Regions from separate parts of the Leclercia sp. GHBNCSD genome, predicted to be linked through region 1. Evidence: predicted binding sites of a transcription regulator. Region 1 holds the regulator's gene; each other region holds the start of a gene.
The links. Region 1 encodes PurR, which represses purine synthesis genes. Its sites were predicted from a motif close to CANGCAAACGTTTGCNTG; they were not measured.
Positions count from the first base shown of each region.

Region 2: purE (5-(carboxyamino)imidazole ribonucleotide mutase) is a predicted target of PurR. The motif match lies at 908-925, and genes of this name have one in related genera.
Region 3: ACT3IC_RS01500 (amino acid aminotransferase) is a predicted target of PurR. The motif match lies at 1,481-1,498, and genes of this name have one in related genera.

Region 1 covers NZ_JBQVYO010000002.1:335,673-337,872, reverse strand. Annotated here, with positions in the region: gene punR (DNA-binding transcriptional activator PunR) at 1-398, shown strand, start outside; gene purR (HTH-type transcriptional repressor PurR) at 404-1,429, opposite strand; gene cydH (cytochrome bd-I oxidase subunit CydH) at 1,726-1,815, shown strand; gene ACT3IC_RS21955 (MFS transporter) at 1,980-2,200, shown strand, end outside.
Region 2 covers NZ_JBQVYO010000001.1:771,058-773,257, forward strand. Annotated here, with positions in the region: gene lpxH (UDP-2,3-diacylglucosamine diphosphatase) at 1-210, shown strand, start outside; gene ACT3IC_RS03790 (YdgH/BhsA/McbA-like domain containing protein) at 356-565, shown strand; gene ACT3IC_RS03795 (hypothetical protein) at 636-824, shown strand; gene purE (5-(carboxyamino)imidazole ribonucleotide mutase) at 996-1,505, shown strand; gene purK (5-(carboxyamino)imidazole ribonucleotide synthase) at 1,502-2,200, shown strand, end outside.
Region 3 covers NZ_JBQVYO010000001.1:278,921-281,120, reverse strand. Annotated here, with positions in the region: gene ACT3IC_RS01505 (MBL fold metallo-hydrolase) at 1-114, shown strand, start outside; gene ACT3IC_RS01500 (amino acid aminotransferase) at 227-1,417, opposite strand; gene ACT3IC_RS01495 (porin) at 1,602-2,200, opposite strand, start outside.

The DNA of each region.
Region 1 (2,200 bases):
ATCCGCTGGCCGCGCTTCCCGGCCCGCTCAGCGATGATACCCTGCGCAACTGGCCGTCGCTGGTGCGGGAAGATACCTCCCGCTCGCTGCCGAAACGGATCACCTGGCTGCTGGATAACCAGCGGCGGATCGTCACCCCGGACTGGGAATCCTCTGCGACCTGCCTGTCGGCCGGGCTGTGCGTGGGGATGGTGCCGGTCCATTTTGCCCGGCCCTGGATAGACAGTGGCAAATGGGTGGAGCTGACGCTGGAAAACCCCTTCCCGGATGCGGCCTGCTGCCTCACCTGGCAACAAAACGACATGTCACCGGCGCTGGCGTGGCTGCTGGATTATCTGGGGGACAGTGAAACGATGAACAGGGAGTGGTTGCGGGAGCCAGAGGTACTGGCTCCCTGAGCGGATCAACGGCGGTAGTCGCGGAACGGGCCATCGGCGACGGAGCGGCGTTCGATCAAACGCGGATGCACTTCAATGGACTGCGACTCTTCACGTTTATTGACGATACGGTCGAGCAGCATGTTGAAGGCGGTCTCGCCCAGCGAATCTTTTGGCTGGTGGATGGTGGTCAGCGCCGGGGTGAAGAAACGGGCGTTGCGCACGTTATCATACCCGATCAGCGAAACGTCCTGCGGAACGCGCAGGCCCATCTCGTCAGCGGCACACAGGGCACCCATCGCCATAACATCGCCGCCGCAGAAAATAGCGGTCGGACGCGGCGTCTGGGAGAGGATCTGCTGCATGGCGCGATAGCCGGACTCCGGCTCAAAGTCGCCCTGGACGATCCAGTTTTCCGGCACCGTGATTAAGGCTTCTTCCATCGCTTTCATAAAACCGGCCAGACGACCGGCACCGGTGTTGCGCTCCAGCGCGCCCGGGATGACGCCGATATCGCGATGCCCGCGTTCGATCAGATAACGTCCTGCCATGTAGCCACCTTCAAAGGCGTTATCAATGACCGAGTCGGTGAAGTCCGCTTTCGCTTCGCCCCAGTCCATCACCACCATCGGGATATTGCGATACTCTTCCAGCATCTTCAGCAGCGGCTCCGGGTATTCCGAGCACATTACCAGCAGGCCGTCGACGCGCTTTTGCGCCATCATTGACAGATAGGCCCGCTGCTTCTCCAGGCTGTTCCAGGCGTTGCCGAGGATCAGGGTGTAACCTTTCTGGAAGCAGTTTTTCTCTACCGCTTCAATAATTTCTGCGAAGTAGGGGGCTTCGCTGCTGGTCGCCAGCAGGCCGATCGATTTGGTGTGGTTCACCTTCAGACTACGGGCGACGGCGCTCGGAGAATAGTGCAGCTCTTTGATCGCTGCCCAGACGTTGTTACGCGTCTCTTCCGCCACAAAGCGGGTTTTGTTAATAACATGTGATACGGTTGTAGTGGAAACGTTTGCGCGTTTCGCTACGTCTTTAATTGTTGCCATCAGATGTCACTCCAGACCATATCTTAAGCTCCTGAAAAACCAATAGGTAAACGTTTGCCTTCACTCGCCCTAATTGCGCAATTTGAATTGCGGTACGCCGGGAAAACGACACAGGACGTCAGGAGGGGGTCAATGGCCGGTACGCTAATAAATTTAGCGTGGAATTTTGGCTGATCTTGACCAAAAGGGGAAGAGTAAAAATCGATATCAATCTAAATCCAGCAAGATTTTTACCCTGAACTGTGCAAAAATGAGCAAGCTCACTCTTCGTAGGGTGATTAAAAGGAGAAAAATTGATGAGTACCGATCTTAAGTTTTCGCTGATTACCACCGTTATTGTTCTGGGTCTGATCGTTGCCAGCGGTCTTACGGCTGCGCTGCACTGATATTTGCGAGGGAGCTAACGCTCCCTCGTCTCCCTTCTGCTATTGTTACGCGTCCGGCAAAAATCTTTTGCCAAATTGTTAACTTCTCATTTTTTGTGATTGATGTCATGCTTTCGCCTTCATTGTTCTGTGTCGCCTGACGACACGGTATCCGGAGTTGAAGTATGAAAATCAATTTTCCGCTGCTGGCCCTGGCCATTGGCGCATTTGGCATCGGCACCACCGAGTTTTCTCCAATGGGACTGCTACCGGTTATCGCCCGGGGTGTGGATGTCTCTATTCCCGCTGCGGGCATGTTAATCAGCGCCTACGCTATCGGCGTAATGGTAGGGGCACCGCTGATGACCTTGCTGCTTTCCCATCGCGGCCGTCGTAATGCGCTGAT
Region 2 (2,200 bases), on a different contig from region 1:
ATGGACGTGAACCCGCAGGCGGTGGTCAGCGTGATGGAAAAACACCAGGTCCAGTGGCTGATCCACGGCCATACCCATCGCCCGGCCATGCATGACCTGACCGCCAACGGAGAGCAAGCCCACCGCGTGGTGTTAGGCGCCTGGCATAGCGAAGGATCGATGATTAAGGTCACGCCCGAAGGCGTGGAGCTGATCGCTTTCCCTTTCTGAAATCCCCCCGCCTGAAAATCATTCAATTTTTTTGAATTGCTCCCGCAAATTGTTTTGATTTTAATCACACTCTGGTCGGCCTATGATTACTCACATCAGGGCAACAACGCCCTACTCCAGACAAATCAGCTTAAGGAATACGACCATGAAATCCATCAAAACTTTCGTTGCAGTTGCCGCACTTTCTCTGATCTCTTTCGGTTCTTTTGCCCAGAGCGTGAGCGCCACCGCCTCTACCATTGACCGCGCCGAAGCCAAAATCGCCGCGCAGGCCGCTAAAGAGGGTGCCGCCTACAAAATCACCAGCGCCCAGTTCGACAACCGCGTGTATATGACCGCTGAACTGACTAAATAATTTAACGCATTGCCGTGCCGCCAGATAAGAGACAAGCGACAGCGACAACAGGATGAAGAAGGAAAAAAGAATGAAAAATATCACTATCGTCAGCGCCCTGCTGCTGGCCGCTTCCCTCACCTCTGGCGCGATGGCCGCCGAGAACGCCTTCTCCACCCCGGAGGCGGGTTCGAATATCGACACAGCAGTACATCAAAATCATATTGATGTGAGCCATGCCTTTGATAAAGAGAGCCTGACCGCAGGTAATCTCCTGTAAAATGTCAAAGCAACCTGTGAAAAGACCGCCTTTCGGCGGTTTTTTTGTGGCAGAAAGCGCGGGATTTTGCCGGAAGTTTTAGCCGCGCAACCGTTTTCCTTGCCTGTGTATCGTGCTATTCTCTGTGGCCTCAAAAGCCGAGAGTTGTGCACCACAGGAGTTTTAAGACGCATGTCTTCCAGCAATAATCCGGCGCGTGTCGCCATCGTGATGGGATCCAAAAGCGACTGGGCTACCATGCAGTTCGCCGCCGAAATCTTTGACATCCTGAACGTTCCTCACCACGTTGAAGTGGTCTCCGCGCACCGCACTCCCGATAAGCTGTTCAGCTTCGCCGAAGGCGCGGAAGAGAATGGCTATCAGGTGATTATTGCCGGTGCAGGTGGCGCCGCGCATCTGCCCGGTATGATTGCCGCCAAAACCCTGGTGCCGGTGCTCGGCGTCCCGGTTCAGAGCGCAGCCCTGAGCGGTGTCGACAGCCTCTACTCCATCGTGCAGATGCCGCGCGGCATTCCGGTAGGGACGCTGGCGATTGGCAAAGCAGGCGCAGCTAACGCCGCGCTGCTGGCCGCTCAGATCCTGGCCACTCATGATAAAGAACTGCATCAGCGCCTGGTCGCGTGGCGTACCGCCCAGACCGACGAGGTCCTGGAGAACCCGGACCCGCGAGGTGCGGCATGAAGCAGGTTTGCGTCCTTGGTAACGGCCAGTTAGGCCGTATGCTGCGCCAGGCTGGTGAACCGCTGGGGATCGCCGTCTGGCCGGTCGGGCTGGACGATGAGCCTGAAGCCGTGCCGTTTCAGCAGAGCGTCATCACCGCAGAAATCGAACGCTGGCCGGAAACGCCGTTAACCCGCGAGCTGGCTCGTCACAACGCCTTCGTTAACCGCGACGTCTTCCCGATCATTGCTGACCGTCTTACGCAAAAGCAGCTGTTCGACGATCTGCATCTCGCTACCGCGCCGTGGCAGCTGCTGAGTGAAAAAAGCCAGTGGCCGGGTGTGTTTGACGCGCTGGGTGAACTGGCGATCGTCAAGCGTCGCGTGGGCGGCTACGATGGCCGCGGCCAGTGGCGTCTGCGCGCCGGGGAAACCGACCAGCTGCCGGACGAGTGCTACGGCGAATGCATCGTTGAGCAGGGCATTAATTTCAGCGGTGAAGTGTCGCTGGTGGGTGCCCGCGCCCACGACGGCAGCACGGTCTTTTATCCCCTGACCCATAACCTGCATCAGGACGGGATCCTGCGCACCAGCGTGGTCTTCCCGCAGGCCAACGCAGCGCAACAAGCGCAGGCAGAAAGCATGCTCTCTGCCATCATGCAGGCGCTGGGCTACGTGGGCGTAATGGCGATGGAGTGCTTCGTCACGCCAGAAGGT
Region 3 (2,200 bases), on a different contig from region 1:
TTATTACTGCTGGGCGACGATGTGACCTTTATTTCAGGTCATGGACCGATGTCTACCCTGGGATACGAACGGCAGCATAATCCGTTCCTGCAGGATGAACTGCCGGTCTGGTAATCACCATTAAAAAAGCCTGCTTTAAGCAGGCTTTTTTAATTGCCCGGTGGCGCTACGCTTACCGGGCCTACACGTAGGCCGGGCAAACGCAGTGCCGCCCGGCTTACCGTTTTTACAGCACTGCGACAATCGCTTCGCACAGTGGCGCCATGTTATCCGGCGTCATCCCCGCCACGTTAACACGACCTGATGCCACCGCATAGACGCCAAACTCTTCGCGCAGACGCAGAACCTGCTCTTTGGTCAGGCCGCTGAATGAGAACATGCCATTCTGTTTGATGATAAAGCTGAAGTCGCGATCCGCCCCTTTTTCTGCCAGGGTGTTCACAAACAGCTGACGCATGCGCTGAATACGCTGACGCATGTCGTTCAGTTCCTGCTCCCAGATAGCGCGCAGGGCGTCATTACTGAGGATAGTCGCCACTACAGACGCACCGTGAGCCGGCGGGTTAGAGTAGTTAGCACGAATAACGGATTTCATCTGGCTGAACGCACGGTCAACGGTCTGCTCATCAGACGCCACCAGCGTACAGGCACCAACGCGCTCATTGTAGAGGCCGAAGTTCTTGGAGTAGGAGCTGGCAACAATCAGCTCTTTATGGACTGCTGCGAAAGCGCGCAGGCCTTCTGCATCTTCTTCCAGACCACGGGCAAAGCCCTGATACGCGAAGTCGAACAGCGGCAGCCAGCCTTTTTCTACGGAGAGTTTCGCCAGCTGTTCCCACTGCTCCAGCGTCGGATCAATGCCGGTTGGGTTATGGCAGCAGCCGTGGAACAGCACCACATCGCCCGCCTGCGCTTCGCTCAGGCTGGCCAGCAGGCCGTCGAAGTCCAGAGAGTGGTTGGCCGCGTCGTAGTAAGCATATTCACGCACTTCCAGACCCGCAGAGTTAAAGACACTCTTGTGGTTCGGCCAGCTCGGATTGCTCACCCAGACGGTTTTTACGCTGGTGTTTTTGGCAAGGAAATCCGCTGCCACGCGCAGTGCGCCAGTACCGCCAGGGGTCTGCGCCGTGCGGGCACGTTTATCGCTGACAATCGCGCTGCCTTTGCCGAAGAGCAGTTCCTGGGTGCAACGACCAAATTCCGGAATACCGTCGATGCCGAGGTAGTTTTTGGTATTTTCATTTTCCAGCAGATACTGCTCAGCTTTTTTTACGCTGGTCAGTACCGGGGTCTTGCCGGTCTCATCTTTATAGACACCAATACCCAGGTTAATTTTCCCGGGGCGGTCATCGGCACGAAACAGATCGGCCAGGCCCAGAATAGGGTCGGCAGGGGCGGCGGTAATGTTCTCAAACATGACGAAGTTCCATTGTGGTTACGGAAGTGAAATCCGCTATCAGGTTAACGATAGTTCTACAAAATGCCAACCGTTTGCTACAAAAAGCGTGCGGCTTTTCAAAAGTCGCCATTTTTTGCTTTCAGGCATAAAAAAACAGGGCCGAAGCCCTGTTTTTTAGACATATAACAAAGTGGTGTACTGATTAGAACTGGTAAACGATACCTACACCCGCCTGGTCGTCGGTAGACAGGCCAGTTGCTTCGGTGTAGTTGTTGTCGTCCAGCAGGTTGAAGCGGTACGCAGCGTACACGTTCATGTTCTTGTTGAAGTAGTACCAGGTACCCACTTCTACGTATTTCACCAGGTCAGCATCGCCGCCGGAGAAACCGTTACGACCAGTCAGATCTTTACCTTTGGACTGTACGTAACCCACGGATGGACGCAGACCGAAGTCGAACTGGTACTGAACCACAGCTTCAACGTTCTGAGTCTTGTTCGCGAACTCGCCGTCGTTTTCACGGGTCATGTTCTGAGATTCGCCGTACATTACTGCTGCGTACAGGTTGTTTGCATCATATTTCAGGGAGGTTGCCCAGCCTTCAGCACGTTCGCCTTTATTGTCTGCACTCTGCGCAGTAGAGCGGTCAGAGTTAGAGTAGGCTGCGGTTACGTTGAAGCCTTCAGCGAAGTCATAGCCCAGAGAGTAGCTGCCGCCGTCGCCGTTCTGACGGCTGGTGGTGTGGCCAGACTCGTTTTTACCCTGATACTGCAGACCTACTGCCAGGCCGTCAACCAGACCGA